Regions from separate parts of the Streptomyces sp. NPDC017202 genome, predicted to be linked through region 3. Evidence: riboswitches for the same ligand, from Rfam matches in the RefSeq annotation. Region 3 holds a riboswitch; each other region holds the start of a gene.

Region 1 (5,739 bases), on a different contig from region 3:
CGGCCGGCGCGGTGCCGCGCGGGGCGGGCGTGAACACGTCGTCGCGGTCGTCGTCGCCGTAGGCGGCCTTGTCCTGGCCGTACGTGATGTCGTCGCCGGCGAACGGCGTGCCCGTGTCCCGGCCGTACGGGTCGGGGCCGCCCTCGGTCTCCTCCAGGTCGGAGACCTCCAGGGTCGGGTCCTGGCGCTCGCCCCTGCCGCGGCGGCGCTTGGTGCCTTCGGTGCCGGGGCGGCTGACGGCCCAGCCCTCGGCGAAGCCGCGGCGGAACGACAGCGTGACGTACGTCTGGCCGACCGCGAAGGCGGCCGCCCCCACACCGATGACGACGACCGACGGGATCAGGACACCGACCACCACGCCGAGGAAGCCGCCGAAGGCGAGCAGCCGCCAGCGCAGCCGTGCCTTGTACTGCAGCAGCACCTCGCCGAGCAGCCACAGCGCGACGATGCCGAACGCGATGTAGAGGACCGTCCAGCCCATGTACGCCCCTCTCCCCTTGGCCGCTCCGCAGTGTGTCGTAAGGCGGTGCGACCGGTCTAGGCCTGCGGTGGGTGGTGCAGACCCAGGTTCTCGTAGATTTCCAGCGTCGCCGTGGAGTTGTTGAGCGTGATGAAGTGCAGTCCGGGCACTCCCTCGGCGAGCAGCCGAGCGCAGAACTCCGTGGCGAAGTCGATGCCAATGGAGCGTACAGCGGCCGGATCGTCTTTGGCTGTGAGGATCCGCTCTTTCAGCGCCGCCGGGAAGTGGGCGTTGCTGAGCTTGGGCAGCCTCTCCAGCATCTTCACACTCGTCACCGGCAGGACCTCGGGGATGACCGGGGTCTCGCAGCCGGCCGCCGCCACCCGGTCGCGCAGCCGCAGGTAGGAATCGGGCTCGAAGAACATCTGCGTGATGGCGTAGTCGGCGCCGGCCCGGCACTTGTCGACGAAGCGTGCGACGTCGGTGTCCCAGTCGCTGGAACGCGGGTGCATCTCGGGGAAGGCGGCGACGCCGACGCAGAAGTCACCCGACTCCTTGATCAGTCGGACGAGTTCGGCGGCGTAGGTGAGGCCCTGCGGGTGCGGCACCCACTCACCCATGGGGTCGCCGGGCGGGTCGCCGCGCACGGCGAGCATGTTGCGGATCCCGGCGTCGGCGTACTGGCCGATGATGTTGCGGAGTTCGGCGATGGAGTGGTCCACGGCCGTGAGGTGCGCGACCGGGGTGAGGGTGGTGTCGACGACGATCTGCTGCGTCTCCTTGACCGTGGTCGCCCGCGTGGTTCCACCGGCGCCGTAGGTGACGGAGACGAAGTCGGGGGCCGCGGCCTCGACCCGCCGGAGCGCGTTCCACAGGCTCCGCTCGCCCTGGGCGGTCTTCGGCGCGTAGAACTCGAACGAGTACGTCGTCTTGCCGGTGGCCAGGATGTCGCGCACGGTGCGGGCGCGGTCGGTCCTGGTGGATGCGGTTCCGAGGGCCATACCCGCAGGTTAGCCAGGGGAAGGGCCTCCCCCAACCGAAACTCGGAAATTTGCCCGAATTGTCGACTTGTTGTCCATCCCTTGGACAGGCGGGGGCGAGCCGGGGAGAGGGTGGCGGACGGCGGGGGAACGGGGCGGGAACGGGGAGGGACGGGACGGGGACGGGCGAGGAGGCCGGACGGGTGAACGGGCCGGCGTCCGGGCGTCCTGCTCAGACCGCGCGCAGCCGCTCGGCGAACTCCGCCGCCGCGGCCCCGGGATCGTCGGCCTCCGTGATCGCCCGGACGACCACGACGCGGCGGGCGCCCGCCTCCAGCACCTCGTCGAGGTTGCCGAGGTCGACGCCGCCGATCGCGAACCAGGGACGCCCGGTGCCCAGCGCCGCCGTGTGGCGGACCAGGCCGAGGCCGGGGGCCGGGCGACCGGGTTTGGTCGGGGTGGGCCAGCACGGGCCCGTGCAGAAGTAGTCGACGCCCTCCTGGACGGCCGCGGCCTCCGCCTCCGCCTCACTGTGCGTGGAGCGGCCGATCAGCACGCCGTCGCCGAGGAGGGCGCGGGCCGCGAGGACCGGCAGGTCGCCCTGGCCGAGGTGGAGCACCTGGGAGCCGGCGGCATGGGCGACGTCCGCCCGGTCGTTGACCGCGAGCAGCCTGCCGTGGCGGGCGCAGGCGTCGGCGAACACCTCGAGGTGCTCCAGCTCCTGCGCCGCCTCCATGCCCTTGTCGCGCAGCTGCACGATGTCGACGCCGCCCGCGAGGACCGCGTCCAGGAACTCCGGCAGGTCGCCCTGGCGCTCGCGGGCGTCCGTGCAGAGGTAGAGGCGGGCGTCGGCGAGCTGGGAGCGGGCCGTGTCGGACATGCGTGGGTCCCCCGGGGCGTGGTGGCGCCTCGGGCCTTTCCCGGGGCGGCGGTGTGCGGCCGCGGCGGACCACGGCCGCACACCTGGCGGTTCTGACGACGGATCCGCGCGGCGGATCTCCGAGCGGATCGGCGGATCCGTGGATCGGTGAACGGGCGGATCCGTGGATCGGCCGATCAGCGGATCCGGGGAGAGCGGCGGATCCGGGGAGCGGATCTCCGGCTCAGACGGCGAGCGCCTGGGCGCGGCGCTTCACCTCCGTGCCGCGATTCTCGCTCAGTGCCTGCGCCGGGGTCCCGGGCAGGGACGGGTCGGGCGTGAACAGCCACTCCAGCATCTCTTCGTCCGTGAAGCCGTCGTCCCGCAGCAGGGTCAGGGTCCCGGTCAGGCCCTTGGTCACCTTGTCCTCGTCGATGAAGGCGGCGGGGACGTGCAGCGCCCTGTTCTCACCACGGCGTACGGCGACGAGCTGGCCTTCCTTCACCAGCTGCCGCACACGCGTCACGTCGACATCGAGCATCTCCGCGATGTCGGGCAGGGTGAGCCAGGCGGGGACGAGAGCATCGATCTTTGCGTCAATCTCGGTCACCCCTCAAGACTGCCATCCCGGACCGACAGTCGGTACCCGAGGCTCCCCTGAGGGGGACGGGGCGCCGCCGGACGCCGCGGGAGTCCTCCGGACGGAGCACCGGTCGCGCCCCGCAAGGCCCCGGTCAGGCCGTCGCCGTCTTGAGCGGCCGCTGCGGGTCCACGACCAGCTCCGGGTCGACCGGCGTGCCCGACTCGATCAGCCGGCGGCCCTGCGCGAGGTCGCGCGGGCGGCCCACCGCCAGCAGGGCGACCAGGCGGTCGTCGCGCAGCCAGCAGACCGTCCAGGCCGGTCCGGCGGGGTCGCCGCGCCACAGGGTGGTGTCGGCGCCGCTGTGGTGCCCGACGTACTGGACGAAGCGGCCGAACTGCTCCGACCAGAAGTACGGGACCGGGTCGTAGACCGCGGGGGCCTCCCCGCCGGCGGTGCCGAGGATGTTCGCGGCGACCGTGCGCGGGCCCTGGAGGGCGTTGTCCCAGTGGTGGACCAGGAGGCGCTCGCCGTACCGCCCGGAGGGGAAGGACGCGCAGTCGCCGACCGCGTACACGTCGGGCAGGGAGGTGCGCAGGCCCGCGTCGGCCACGACCTCGCCGTGCGGCCCCAGCTCGATGCCCGAGCCGGTCAGCCAGGCGGTGGCGGGGCGGGCGCCGATGCCGACCACGACGGCATCGGCGGGCAGCCGGGTCCCGTCGTCGAGGAGGACCGCGCCGGGCTCGACGCGCCGCACGCGCGTGCCGGTGCGCAGTTCGGCGCCGCTGTCGGCGTACCAGGCGGTCATCGCGGCGGCGACGTCGGCGGGCAGGGCACCGGCCAGCGGCCGGTCGGCGGCCTCGACGACGGTGACCGCGCAGCCGGCCTCGCGTGCGGCGGTGGCGAACTCGGCGCCGATCCAGCCGGCACCGACGACGACGATGTCGTGACGGGCGGCGAGCACCGGCCGCAGCCGTTCGGCGTCGTCCAGGGTGCGCAGCAGGTGGACGCCGGGGACGCCCTCGGCGCCGGGCAGCCGGATCGGTTCGGCGCCGGTGGCGAGCACGAGGACGTCGTACGGGACGGGCCCGGACTCGGTGTCGAGTTCGTGGTCGGCGGGGCGCACGCCGAGGGCCTCGCTGCCGAGCCGGAGTTCGACGTCGAGGCTCTCGAAGTCGACGTCGAAGGCGGAGTGCTCGGCCTTGCCGAGCAGGACGGCCTTGGACAGCGGGGGCCGGTCGTAGGGCTGGTGGGGTTCGGCGCCGACGACGAGCACCGTGCCGTCGAAGCCCTGTTCGCGCAGGGCGACCGCGGTCTGCACCCCGGCCATCCCCGCGCCGACGACGACCACCCGTCGCGCCGCCCGCCCGTCTTCTTCCCGCGTCTGCTCGCTCACCCGATCACCTTAGACAGCTGACGTGCCGTCAGTCAGCCGTCCCGCTCGGTGATCTGCTCCACCACGCTGGTCCCGCTGCCGGCCCGCGACTCCCACTCCCAGGTCTCGTCGAGGCGCAGCCGCCCGTCGGGCAGCTCGACGACCGTGGACACGCAGTGCCCGGACGACGTCGTCCCGTCGTGCCGCAGCTGGACGTACCGGAAGTCCAGCCGGTCCCCCCGCCGGGTCCCCACGAGATGCCCGCGGACGACGTCGCCGCCCGCGTAGTCGGCCCAGACGACGCCGTCGCGTTCGCGGTACGTGAAGCGGGTGCGGGTGCCGACCTGACCGGGGGCCTGGTCGGCCACCGGGGCCAGGACCAGGCCGTCGAGCGAACGGGCCACGGAGGGAGGCTCCCTTACTGAGACGGAGGACGGGGGGCTAGGGTGGCCAACCTAGAGCACTCGCGGGAGCCCGGACGCACCGGGCTGAGAGGGAGGCTGGCGGCCTCCGACCGTACGAACCTGATCCGGGTCATGCCGGCGAAGGGAGGGGCTGGACGCCCATGTCCTCAGGCAATTCGGACGTCCTCGTCGTCGGGGGCGGCATCATCGGGCTGGTCACCGCGTGGCGGGCCGCGCAGCGCGGGTTCGCCACGGCGGTGCTGGATCCCGAGCCGGGCGGCGGGGCCGCGCAGGTGGCGGCCGGGATGCTGGCCGCCGTCTCGGAACTGCACTACGGCGAACAGACACTGCTCGGCCTGAACCTGGAATCGGCCCGCCGCTACCCGGACTTCGCGGCCGAGCTGACCGAACTGACCGGTCACGACCTCGGCTACCGCCGTTCCGGGACCCTCGCGGTCGCGCTGGACGCCGACGACCGCGCCCACCTGCGGGAACTCCACGCCCTGCAACGGCGGTCGGGGCTGGCCTCGGAGTGGCTGTCCGGGCGGGAGTGCCGGCGGCTGGAGCCCATGCTCGCGCCCGGGGTACGGGGCGGGCTGCGGGTGGACGGGGACCACCAGATCGATCCGCGGCGGCTGGTGGGGGCGCTGGTGGCCGCCTGTGAGCGGACGGGCGTGGCCGTCCACCGCGACTGGGCGGAGCGGCTGACGGTGTCGGCCGGGCGCGCCGCGGGAGTGCGCACGCGCGCGGGCACGACGCTCGCGGCGCGGCAGGTGGTGCTCGCGGCGGGCAGCCTCAGCGGGCGGCTCGCGGGCGTCCCGGCGAAGGTGCTGCCGCCGGTGCGGCCGGTGAAGGGGCAGGTGCTGCGGCTGACCGTGCCGCGGCGGTACGCGCCGTTCCTGACCCGGACGGTCCGGGCCGTGGTGCGCGGCAGCCAGGTCTACCTGGTGCCGCGCGAGAACGGCGAGCTGGTCGTCGGGGCGACGAGCGAGGAGCTGGGCTGGGACACGACGGTGACGGCGGGCGGCGTGTACGAGCTGCTGCGGGACGCCCACGAGCTGGTTCCCGGGATCACCGAGCT
Region 2 (5,739 bases), on a different contig from region 3:
GCGGCACCTCACCCACCCCCCGTCCACACGCGTCCCACCACACCCCTGCTCCAGCGGCCCGCGGGCAGAGGCGTTCCCGAACAGCCGCAACCCGCGGCGACGCTCATCGGGTCCGTGCAGCGCGCCATGCGGCTACTGGAATCCGTGGCCCGGCACCACGGCGGGGCTCCGGCGAAGCAACTCGCCCGCGAGGCCGGCCTGGCGCTGCCCACCGCCTACCATCTGCTGCGCACCCTCGTGCACGAGGGCTATCTGCGGCGCGACAAGGGGATGTTCTTCCTCGGCGAGGCGGCCGAGCGCCTGGGCGGCAGCGGAGCCGCGCAGAAACGTCGCAGCACCGTGGTCGCCACCCTCGCGCACTGGCGTGATTCAATCGGCGTTCCGGTGTACTACGCCCGCTACCAGGACGGCGAGATCGAGGTCATGTGCGTCTCCGACACCCCGGGCAATCCGGCGGTCGAGGAATGGGCCGACTTCCGCGAGACCGGACACGCGCACGCCATCGGCCAGTGTCTGCTGGCCCAGTTGGACGAGACGTCCCGCCGCGAGCACCTGGACCGTTACCCCGTGCGGTCGATCACGCCGTACACCGTGCGGGACGAGCACACCCTGTTGCGGCGGCTGGCCCGCATGCGGCGGATGGAGACGGTCGTCGAGCGGCAGGAGTACGCGCTGGGCACGGTGTGTGCCGCGATCCCGATCACCGTGGGCACGACCGCCGCCACGATGGCCATTTCCCTCTCCGCCCATCAGGCCGACCGGCTGCCGACGGCGGTACAGCAGTTGCAGAGCGAAATCGGGCGGATGCTGGGGGCACTCGCTGTCTCTATCAGCATCTGAAAACTTACTCCTTGTGATCTGTTGTGCACTTTCAGCAAGATGCCAGCAGTGTCAAGGGTTGATTCCCAGCCAGTCGACGGCGATGACGGGATAGGGCGATGCGCGAGTCCGTGCAGGCAGTAGAGGCAGAGGTCATGATGAGCTTTCTCGTCTCCGAGGAGCTCTCTTTCCGCATCCCGGTGGAACTGGGCTACGAGACCTGCGATCCGTATGCCGTACGGCTCACGTTTCATCTGCCCGGTGATGCCCCGGTGACCTGGGCGTTCGGGCGTGAGCTGCTCATCGACGGGGTGGGCAGACCGTGCGGTGAGGGAGACGTGCGGGTCTCGCCGGCCGACCGGGATCTCCTGGGTGACGTGCTGATCCGGCTTCAGGTGGGCTGTGACCAGGCGGTGTTCCGCTCGTCGGCGGCTCCGCTCGTGGCCTTCCTCGACCGCACCGACAAGCTGGTGCCGTTGGGGCAGGAGGGCGCGTTCGCCGACTTCGACGCCCATCTCGACGAGGCCTTGGACCGGATCCTGGCGGAGGAGCAGAGCGCCGGGTGAGGTCTGGTGAGGGGCTGGTGGCAGGCCGGTGAAGTAACGCTTCTGCTGGAACGGTGGCGAGGCGCCCGGCAATCGGCCCGTCCCGATCGGCGAAGTGGCGTGCACGAGGAGGATGACGTCCCGGGTGCGCGAAGGGCGCCGTGCCCGATGCCCCCTTCGCACACCCGGGAACGTCAGCGTTTGCGGCGCCTGCCCCGGCCGCCCCGAGCGCTCTGCGCGGCCGGACCCGCCGTACCGGCCGACGGCGCCCCCGGAGCTGCCGCGGCGACGGCGCCCGTGCCCGACCGGTCCGCCGACACCACGAGCGCGGCGAGTGCCGTGGTCACCGGAACCGACGCGACCAGGCCGATCGAACCGACCAGCGTGCGCACGATCTCCTCGGCGACCAGCTCGCTGTTGGCTACCATGCCGACGCTGCTCTGCGCGATGGAGAACAGCAGCAGCAGCGGCAGGGCTGCGCCGGCGTAGGCCAGGACGAGCGTGTTGACCACGGACGCGATGTGGTCGCGACCGATCCGGATGCCCGCCCGGTACAGCCCCCGCCAGCCCATCGTGGGGTTGGCCTCGTGCAGTTCCCAGACCGCCGACGTCTGGGTGACCGTCACGTCGTCGAGGACACCGAGCGATCCGATGATGATCCCGGCGAGGAGCAGACCGCTCATGTCGATCGTCGGGTACAGGCCGTGGATCAGACCGGTGTTGTCGTCCGTGTTGCCGGTGAGCGCCGCCCAGTCGACGAACCAGGAGCCGAGGACGCCGATCAGCAACAGGGAGATGAGGGTGCCCAGAACCGCCACGGAGGTGCGGGCCGACAGACCGTGACACAGGTAGAGGGCGATGAGCATGATGGCGCTCGCCCCCACGACCGCCACCGCGAGCGGGTTCGAGCCTTGCAGGATCGCGGGCAGGACGAAGAAGTTCAGCACCATGAAGCTGATGGCCAGCGAGACCAGCGCCATGACGCCCTTCAGCCGCCCGACGACCACGACGGCGACGGCGAAGATGAGGGCGAGCACGGTCAGCGGGACGCGGCGGTCCACGTCGGTCACCGAGTACTGAAGGTCCTTCGGCGCGGAGGGCTCGTAGGCGACCACGACCTTCTGCCCCTCGTGCAGCTGCCGTGACTGGTCCGGCTGGACGATCTCCGTGAAAGTACGGCCCTTGTCCGCGCCGGTGTCCACACGGATCGTGGCCTTCTTGCAGGTGCCGTTCGCCTGCTGGGCCGCGGAGGAGCCTTCAGCGGTGGAGGTGTCGCCGGTGGGGGTGCCGCCCGAGGCGTTCGCCGACGAGCAACTGATGCTCTCGACGTCGGAGACCGTCGCCCGCTGCGTCTGCCGGTCGAAGCCGACGCCGGTGCGCTCGTGTGCCGGGGCACCACCGGGCCACAGCACGACCAGACCGGCGAGCACGGCCACGCCGAAGGGGATGAGGACGGCCGCGATGACCTTGCGCAGATGCTGGGAGACGGGAGCGGCCGGGCCATGACTGTGGCTGTGCCCGTGGCCGCCACCCGGACCGGGGACGTGGCCACCGTGCCCACCGCTGTGCCCGTCGCCGGAGCCATGTCCGTGGCCCTGGCCGTCATCTGCACCGCGCCCGGGGCCGGGGCGGAAGGCGTGTCCGTCGCCCCCGCCGGCGCTTCCGTTTCTCTCACCGGCACCGCGTCCATGACCTGCACGGGGAGCACCGCCCTGACCGGTCCCGGGTGCGTGCGCACCCTCGCCGGGCAGGTGCCCGTGGCCCCCGCCGGAGCCCTGTCCGCCCTCGCGGCTGAAGCCGTAACAGCCGTCGGGACCCGGACCGCCGTCGGGACCCGGATCGGCACCCGGACCTGGACCGGCACCCGGACGAGGGCCCGATCCGGGAACGGAACTGCCCCTGGGGCCGTACCCCTGCCCTCGCCCGGGGTGTCCGGGGGGAGGAATGCCCGGACCGCGGGGCTGTTCGGGTGGTGGGAACGGAGGCTGGGGTGTCGTGGTCACCGCCCGATCATCGCAAGAACGACCGAGGCCCACTGTTCACCGCGCCACAAAGGACGCTAGCGTGGAGGCACCTTTGCACACGCGGGAGCTCGGAGCACCGGGCTGAGAGGGCGCTGACCTCCGTCTTCGCGATGTTTCACGTGGAACGTCACCTTCACCGAGTGATGTTTCACATGAATCGTCGGCAGACGGAAGCCGCTGCGTCGACCGCTGAACCTGTTACCGGGTAATGCCGGCGTAGGGAGTAGGTCTCATGACCAACAAGGATGCACGCACGCCTGCCTCCGCGCAGACCTCCGACGAGGCCTCCGTCGACGGGGAGGCCGGGAAGCCCATCGGCGGGAAGTCCATCGGATGGCACAAGGCGTATGTCGAGGGTCAGCGCTCCGACCTGCGCGTGCCGGTCCGTCAGGTGCACCTCACCAACGGGCAGTCGGTCACTCTGTACGACACCTCCGGCCCGTACACCGATCCGCTCGTCGAGACGGACGTACGCAGGGGGTTGCCGCCTCTGCGGGAGAACTGGGTCATCGCCCGTGGCGACACGGAGGAGTACGCGGGCCGCCCCGTCCGTCCGGAGGACGACGGGGTCAAACACACCTCGCCGCGCGGCGGACTGCGCAACCTCGACGCGGTCTTCCCCGGACGGCCCCGCCTGCCGCGCCGCGGCCGGGAGGGGCAGGCGGTCACTCAACTCGCTTACGCACGCCGGGGCGAGATCACACCGGAGATGGAGTACGTGGCCATCCGGGAGAACGTGGAGCCCGAGATCGTCCGCGAGGAGATCGCGGCCGGACGTGCGGTGCTGCCCGCCAACGTCAATCACCCGGAGATCGAGCCGATGATCATCGGCAAACGGTTCCTGGTGAAGGTCAACGCCAACATCGGCAACTCGGCGGTGACCTCCTCCATCGAGGAGGAGGTCGAGAAGATGACCTGGGCCACCCGATGGGGCGCCGACACGGTCATGGACCTGTCCACCGGCCGCAACATCCACACCACCCGCGAGTGGGTGCTCCGCAATTCGCCGGTCCCCATCGGCACGGTGCCGCTCTATCAGGCGCTGGAGAAGGTCGACGGCCGGGCCGAGGAGCTGACCTGGGAGATCTACAAGGACACGGTGATCGAGCAGGCCGAGCAGGGCGTGGACTACATGACCGTCCACGCGGGCGTGCGCCTGCCGTACGTCCCGCTGACGGCGAACCGCAAGACCGGCATCGTCTCCCGTGGCGGCTCGATCATGGCCGCGTGGTGCCTGGCCCACCACAAGGAGTCCTTCCTCTACGAGAACTTCGAGGAACTCTGCGAGATCCTCGCGGCCTATGACGTCACGTACTCGCTGGGCGACGGGCTGCGGCCCGGCTCGATCGCGGACGCCAACGACGAGGCCCAGTTCGCTGAGTTGCGCACCCTCGGGGAACTCAACCGCATCGCGAAGCGTTTCCATGTTCAGACCATGATCGAAGGCCCGGGACACGTTCCGATGCACAAGATCAAGGAGAACATCGACCTTCAGCAGGAGATCTGCGATGAAGCTCCGTTCTATACGCTCGGCCCGCTGACGACGGACGTCGCCCCGGCGTACGACCACATCACCTCCGGCATCGGTGCCGCGATGATCGCCTGGTGGGGCACGGCGATGCTCTGCTACGTCACACCCAAGGAACACCTGGGTCTGCCCAACCGTGACGACGTCAAGACCGGCGTCATCACCTACAAGATCGCCGCCCACGCGGCCGACCTCGCCAAGGGGCACCCCGGTGCGCAGGAATGGGACGACGCACTGTCCGACGCCCGCTTCGAGTTCCGGTGGGAGGACCAGTTCAACCTGGCTCTCGACCCGGACACCGCACGGGAGTTCCACGACGAGACCCTGCCGGCCGAACCGGCGAAAACGGCCCACTTCTGCTCGATGTGCGGGCCGAAGTTCTGCTCGATGAAGATCTCCCAAGACATCCGTCGTGAGCACGGAGGCAGTCGGGAGGAGGCCGAGGAGGGTATGGCGCAGAAGTCCAAGGAGTTCGCGGCCGCGGGCAATCGGGTGTACTTGCCGATCGCGGACTGACGCGAGGCAACGGCGCCGCTGCCGTGCCGGTTGGGGCACGGCAGCCGGGCCGCCGTGTTGAGGGCCGGGGCGGCGTCGGCGGTGGTCGCGAGGGTGGGACGCGGGTGGGCGGCCGTTGGTTTCCGTTGGGGAGGTACTTCTGGCGTGTGGCTCGGCAGACTGGTGTCATGACAGCGCAATCCATGAGCAAGGGCGCCAATCTGCCGGTCGATGTGCCGTCCGTACGCGTCGAGATCAGCTGGTCCGAACAGGGCGGCGGACCGGACGTGGACGTGTCGGCCCTCCTGCTGACGGTCGCCGGCAAGGT
Region 3 (5,739 bases):
TCGGCGGCGGCGCGGTCTTCCTCGGCATGCGCCGCAAGGGAACCGGCAACCGCTGACCGCCCGAGTGGCCCGCTCCGCCCCGCTCCGCTCCGACGACCGGGACGGAGCGGGCCACTCGCCGGTTCAGCCGAAGGTCGTCTTCTCCAGCCAGAACTCCAGCAGTTCACGGTCGCCGAGGACCTCCAGCCCCGGTGCGTCCAGGGGCAGTCGGCGGTAGAAGGCGAGCAGGACCGAGGTGAGCGGGCCGCGCAGCGTCACGGACGCCTTCCCGTGTCCCCGCCGCCAGACGATCCCGCCTTCGGCCAGCTCCACCCACCACTCGGCGTCCAGCCCCGTCGGCGCGTCGGTGGCGTGCAGATGGATGCTGCGGCCCCGGTGTTCCGCGGCGCACAGCTCGGCGTACGCCCGGTGCGGCAGGTTCCGCTGCACCCACTCCACGAGGTACAGCCGCTCGTCCAGCGCGTCGGCGGCGACCTCCGGCGCCACCTCGTAGGGCAGCCCGGCGGTGAGCGCGGCGTCGGCGCGGTGCACGGTGATCTCGTGGGTCATCCGGCGGGCCCAGAACCGGGTGTCGCCCTCCCCCGCCCAGCCCCACACCCTGGTGTCGGGCCCGGCCTCCCGCAGCGCGGCGACGACGCCCGCACCGCTCTCCGCGAGCCAGGCGTCCAGCGCGGCCGGGTCGACCCGGGCCCGCGGACCGCCGTGTGCGGGGATCTGCTCGTCCCTGATGTTCTCCTGCGCCCGGGTCCGCACCAGCAGCTCCACCCAGCGCAGGGCCCCGCCCGTGTGCCGGACGAGCTGCTCCAAGGACCAGTCGGGGCAGGTCGGCACGGTGGCCGACAGATCGGCACCGGAGGTCACGATGGACCTCAACTTCCCCACCTGGTGGGCGATTTCATCGCAGTACCGGTCATGCGCGAGAAGGCTCATGCACCACACCGTACGGGCGGGACGATCAGTCGAGCACGACGATTTCGGTCGCGTCGAACTCCACCCCGACCGTGTCCCCGGTCTCCGGCGCCAGCCGCAGCGCGCAGGCGGCCTCCAGACGCGGGGCGTCCCACGGCTGGAGGTGGACGGCGACGTGGGTGCCCTTGAAGGTGCGGGCGGTGACCGTGCAGGGCAGGCCCTGCCCGGCGGCGACCAGCCGCACCCCGGCCGGCCGCACCAGCAGCGTGCGGGTGCCCTGCGGGGAGCCGGCCGGCACCGGCACCTTGCCCCACGGCGTGTCCGCGGCCTCCCCGGTGACGCCCGCCTCCACCACGTTGTCGAAGCCGAGGAAGCGGGCCACGAACGCGTCCGCCGGCCGCTGCCACACCTGAAGTGGCGTGCCGGACTGGGCGATCCGCCCGTCCCGCATCACCACGACCCGGTCGGCCAGCGCGAACGCCTCGCCCTGGTCGTGGGTGACCGCGAGCACCGTGGTGCCCAACCGGCCGAAGATTTGCCGCAGTTCGACGACCAACCGCTCCCGCAGCGACCGGTCGAGCTGTCCGAGCGGCTCGTCCAGCATCAGCAGCCGCGGGCTGGGCGCGAGCGCGCGGGCCAGCGCCACCCGCTGCTGCTCACCGCCGGAGAGCGCGGCGACGGCCCGCCCGGCCGCGTCCGGCAGCCCGACCAGATCGAGCAACTCCCCCACCCGTTCACGCTGTCGTCCCCGGTCGGCGCCGCGCATGCGCAGCCCGAAGGCCACGTTGCCGCCGACGTCCCGCTGCGGGAACAGCTGGTGGTCCTGGAACATCAGCCCCAGTCCACGCCGGTGCGCGGGCACACCCGTCTGGTCCCGTCCGTCCAGCACCACCCGTCCGGTGTCCAGTGGTTGCAGCCCGGCCACCGCCCGCAGCAGCGTCGACTTGCCGCTGCCGCTGGGCCCGAGCACACACACCACCTCGTGCTCGACGACGGTGAGATCGACGGCGTCCAGCACCGCCCGGTCCCCGAACCGCACGGTCACGCCTTCGAGCTTCAGCATCAGAACTCCCCGGTACGGTCGATGGAGGTGCCGCCGGTCGATTCTGTTCGAGACGGGGGGAGGATCCGCTCCAGCACCAGCAGGGCGATCGCGCACACCAGCATCAGAATCGTCGAAAGGGCCATGGCCTGGCCGTAGTTCAGCTCGCCGGCCCGCCCCAGCAGCCGTGCCACGGCGACCGGCAGGGTCGGGTTGTCGGGCCGCGCGATGAACACCGTCGCGCCGAACTCCCCCAGCGACACGGCGAAGGCGAACCCGGACGCGACCAGCAGCGCCCGGCGCACCATCGGCAGGTCCACCTCCCGCCACACCCGCCACGGTGACGCCCCGAGGACGGCCGCGGCCTCCCGCAGCCGCTCGTCCACGGCCCGCAGCACCGGCAGCATGGTCCGCACGACGAAGGGCACGCCGACCAGCGCCTGCGCGAGCGGTACCAGGATCCAGGTGGCCCGCAGGTCCAGCGGGGGTTCGTCGAGCGCGATCAGGAACCCGAAGCCGACGGTCACCGCGGAGACCCCCAGCGGCAGCATCAGCAGCGCGTCGAACCCGCGGACCAGGCGCCCGGCGTCCCGCCGGGTCAGGGCCGCCGCCGCCAGAGCGCCGATCGTCACCGCGATCGCGGTGGCGGCGAGGGCGTACTCCAGCGAGTTCCCGACCGCCTCGATCGGCGGCACCAGGAACACATTGCCGTCGTCACTGGTCAGCGCCCGGTAGTAGGCGAAGTCGGGAGCGTCGAGGGAGCGCTGCACCAGCACGGCCGGCGGCAGCACGAGCAGCAGCGCGACCGTGCCGAGCACCCCGGCGAGCAGCGCCCACTGCCCCACCCCGCGCGGTCGCCGTGCCGTCCCCGCCGCGTCCACGAGCCGCAGCGCGCCCTCCCGCCGTCGTACGGTCCAGGCGTGCACGGCGAGGACGGCGCCGACGGCGCCGAACTGGACGATCGTGAGGACGGCGGCCGTCGACAGGTCGAAGATCTCCGAGGTCTGCCGGTAGATCTCGACCTCCAGCGTGGAGAACGTCGGCCCGCCGAGGATCTGCACCACACCGAAGGAGGTGAAGGTGAAGAGGAACACCATGAGCGCGGCGGCGGCCACGGCCGGCGCGAGGGCCGGCAGGGTGACCTGCCGCCAGGCCCGCAGCGGCGAGGCGCCCAGCACGCGCGCGGCCTCCTCCTGCCGCGGGTCGAGCTGCGCCCACAGCCCGCCGACCGTCCGTACGACCACGGCGTAGTTGAAGAAGACGTGGGCCAGCAGGATCGCCCACACGGTGGTGTCCAGCCGTACGCCCCACAGGTCGTCGAGGAGACCGCCGCGCCCGACCAGCGCCAGGAACGCCGTGCCGACGACGACGGTCGGCAGGACGAACGGGACGGTCACGACGGCCCGCAGGACCTGCTTGCCGGGGAAGGAGAACCGGGCGAAGACGTAGGCGGCGGGCAGCGCGATCAGCAGGGTCAGCGCGGTGGAGGCGAGCGCCTGCCAGGTGGTGAACCACAGGACGTGCCGGATGTCCGGCTGCCCGAGCACGTCGAACAGGCGCCCGAAGTGCCAGCCGCCGGCGGAGTGCAGTCCCCGCGCGGTGATCGCGGCGACCGGGTAGGCGAAGAACAGCCCGAAGAACGCGACGGGCAGGGCCATGAGCCCGAGCCGCGCCGCGCTCCCGGTGCGCCGGCGGCGGACGGCCGCTCGCCGCCCTACTTCAGTACGAGCGAGGTCCACGACTTGACCCACTGGTCGCGGTCCGCGGCGATCTTCGCCGGGTCCATCGTCTCGGGATCCTCGGCGGCCGGGCCGTACTCGGTGAACTCGGCGGGCACGGCCGCGCCCTTCGCCACCGGGTAGACGAACATGTTGAGCGGCATGTCCTCCTGGAACTCCTTCGAGATCAGGAAGTCGATCAGCGCCTTGCCGCCCTGGCCGTTCTTCGCGTTGCTCAGCAGTCCGGCGAACTCGATCTGCCGGAAGCAGGTGCCGGTCGCGACACCGGTCGGCGCGGTCGTCGGCTTCGGGTCGCCGTAGATCACCTCGGCGGGCGGCGAGGAGGCGTAGGAGACGACGAGCGGCCGGTCCGCCCCGGCCTTCCTGCCGCCGGCCGACCCGGAGAACTCCTCGTTGTAGGCCTGCTCCCAGCCGTCGACGACCTTCACGCCGTTGGCCTTGAGCTTCTTCCAGTAGTCCGGCCAGCCCTCGTCGCCGTACTTCGCCGCGGTGCCCAGCAGGAAACCGAGGCCCGGGGAGGAGGTGGAGGCGTTCTCGGTGACGAGGAGGTTCTTGTACGCCGGCTTCGCCAGGTCGTCGAAGCCGGCGGGCGGCGCCAGCTTGTGGTCGGCGAAGTACTTCTTGTCGTAGTTGACACAGATGTCGCCGTGGTCGACGGGCGTGACCCGGTGCTTGCCGGCGTCCAACTGGTACCGGCCGTCGACCTGGTCGAGCCCCTGCGCCTCGTACGACTGGAAGAGGCCGTTGTCGAGCGCGCGGGAGAGCAGGGTGTTGTCGACGCCGAAGAAGACGTCGCCCTGGGGGTTGTCCTTGGTGAGGATCGCCTTGTTGACGGCCTGCCCGGCGTCGCCGTCCTTGAGGACCTTCACCCGGTAGCCGGACTGCTTCTCGAAGTCGGCGAGCACGCTCTTGGAGACGGCCCACGAGTCGTGGCTGACGAGGGTGACGGTCTTGCTCCCGCTCTGCGCGGATCCGCCGTCGTCCGACGATCCGCAGGCGGACAGCATGACGAGGCCGAGGCCGACGGCCGCGGCCATGAGCGTCCTGGTGTGCACTGGTATTCCTCCTGGAGGTGACCAGGAAGAGACGCGGCCCTGCCCGGGGGCCCGCGAGGGGTTCCCGGGCAGGGCGCAACAGCTCGAGTGATGACCGAACTTCCTACCCAGAATGACCTGGGCGAGGTTCAGAGGGTCTGCGGCCCGGTTGCCGCACTCTCAGCGCTGTGGCGCTCCCCTGTCGGAATATGAAGATGTCTGGTTCGTCGTACTGTCCGAAAACAGGACAGTGCTGACGTCGGCCAGACTACCGCTCGGTGGCGGCGAGCTGACCACACGCCCCGTCGATCTCCTGACCACGGGTGTCCCGGACGGTGACGGGTACCCCGTGCGCCGCGATGGCCTCGACGAACGCCTTCTCGTCCTCGGGCCGGGAGGCGGTCCACTTGGAGCCCGGCGTCGGGTTCAGCGGGATCAGGTTGACGTGCACGGGCCGGCCCTTGAGCATGCGCCCGAGCCGGTCGCCCCGCCAGGCCTGGTCGTTGATGTCGCGGATCAGCGCGTACTCGATGGACAGCCGGCGTCCGGACTTCTCGGCGTACTCGAACCCGGCGTCGAGCACCTCGCGCACCTTCCACCGCGTGTTCACGGGGACGAGGGTGTCGCGCAGCTCGTCGTCGGGGGCGTGCAGCGAGATCGCGAGCCGGCACTTGAAGCCCTCGTCGGAGAACCGGTTGATGGCCGGCACCAGCCCGACCGTCGACACGGTGATCCCGCGCTGCGAGAGCCCCAGCCCGTCGGGCGCGGGGTCGGTGAGCGCACGGATCGCGCCGACGACCCGCTTGTAGTTGGCGAGCGGCTCGCCCATGCCCATGAACACGATGTTGGACAGCCGGGCCGGCCCTCCGGGGACCTCCCCGTCGCGCAGCGCCCGCATCCCGTCCACGATCTGGTGGACGATCTCGGCGGTGGACAGGTTCCGGTCCAGCCCGGCCTGCCCGGTCGCGCAGAAGGGGCAGTTCATCCCGCAGCCGGCCTGCGAACTGATGCACAT

What was found. A riboswitch is a leader RNA that binds a small molecule or an ion and turns the genes downstream of it on or off. The one in region 3 is predicted to bind thiamine pyrophosphate.
Region 1: it holds a riboswitch for thiamine pyrophosphate, as region 3 does, so the genes downstream of both, thiO (glycine oxidase ThiO) here and ACH4N1_RS25335 (thiamine ABC transporter substrate binding subunit) in region 3, are expected to answer to the same signal.
Region 2: it holds a riboswitch for thiamine pyrophosphate, as region 3 does, so the genes downstream of both, thiC (phosphomethylpyrimidine synthase ThiC) here and ACH4N1_RS25335 (thiamine ABC transporter substrate binding subunit) in region 3, are expected to answer to the same signal.

What each region holds. Positions count from the first base shown of each region.
Region 1 is NZ_JBIRNP010000001.1:59,171-64,909, forward strand. Features, by position in the region: gene ACH4N1_RS00240 (hypothetical protein) at 1-481, opposite strand, end outside; gene metF (methylenetetrahydrofolate reductase [NAD(P)H]) at 538-1,461, opposite strand; gene thiE (thiamine phosphate synthase) at 1,673-2,320, opposite strand; gene ACH4N1_RS00255 (Rv2175c family DNA-binding protein) at 2,544-2,909, opposite strand; gene ACH4N1_RS00260 (NAD(P)/FAD-dependent oxidoreductase) at 3,034-4,275, opposite strand; gene ACH4N1_RS00265 (hypothetical protein) at 4,308-4,658, opposite strand; TPP riboswitch at 4,711-4,822, shown strand; gene thiO (glycine oxidase ThiO) at 4,820-5,739, shown strand, end outside.
Region 2 is NZ_JBIRNP010000002.1:194,563-200,301, reverse strand. Features, by position in the region: gene ACH4N1_RS05110 (IclR family transcriptional regulator) at 1-840, shown strand, start outside; gene ACH4N1_RS05105 (SsgA family sporulation/cell division regulator) at 939-1,385, shown strand; gene ACH4N1_RS05100 (YibE/F family protein) at 1,559-3,115, opposite strand; TPP riboswitch at 3,439-3,628, shown strand; gene thiC (phosphomethylpyrimidine synthase ThiC) at 3,621-5,432, shown strand; gene ACH4N1_RS05090 (VWA domain-containing protein) at 5,600-5,739, shown strand, end outside.
Region 3 is NZ_JBIRNP010000015.1:43,612-49,350, reverse strand. Features, by position in the region: gene ACH4N1_RS25355 (LAETG motif-containing sortase-dependent surface protein) at 1-56, shown strand, start outside; gene ACH4N1_RS25350 (maleylpyruvate isomerase N-terminal domain-containing protein) at 124-930, opposite strand; gene ACH4N1_RS25345 (ABC transporter ATP-binding protein) at 956-1,972, opposite strand; gene ACH4N1_RS25340 (ABC transporter permease) at 1,972-3,609, opposite strand; gene ACH4N1_RS25335 (thiamine ABC transporter substrate binding subunit) at 3,666-4,727, opposite strand; TPP riboswitch at 4,828-4,935, opposite strand; gene rlmN (23S rRNA (adenine(2503)-C(2))-methyltransferase RlmN) at 4,993-5,739, opposite strand, start outside.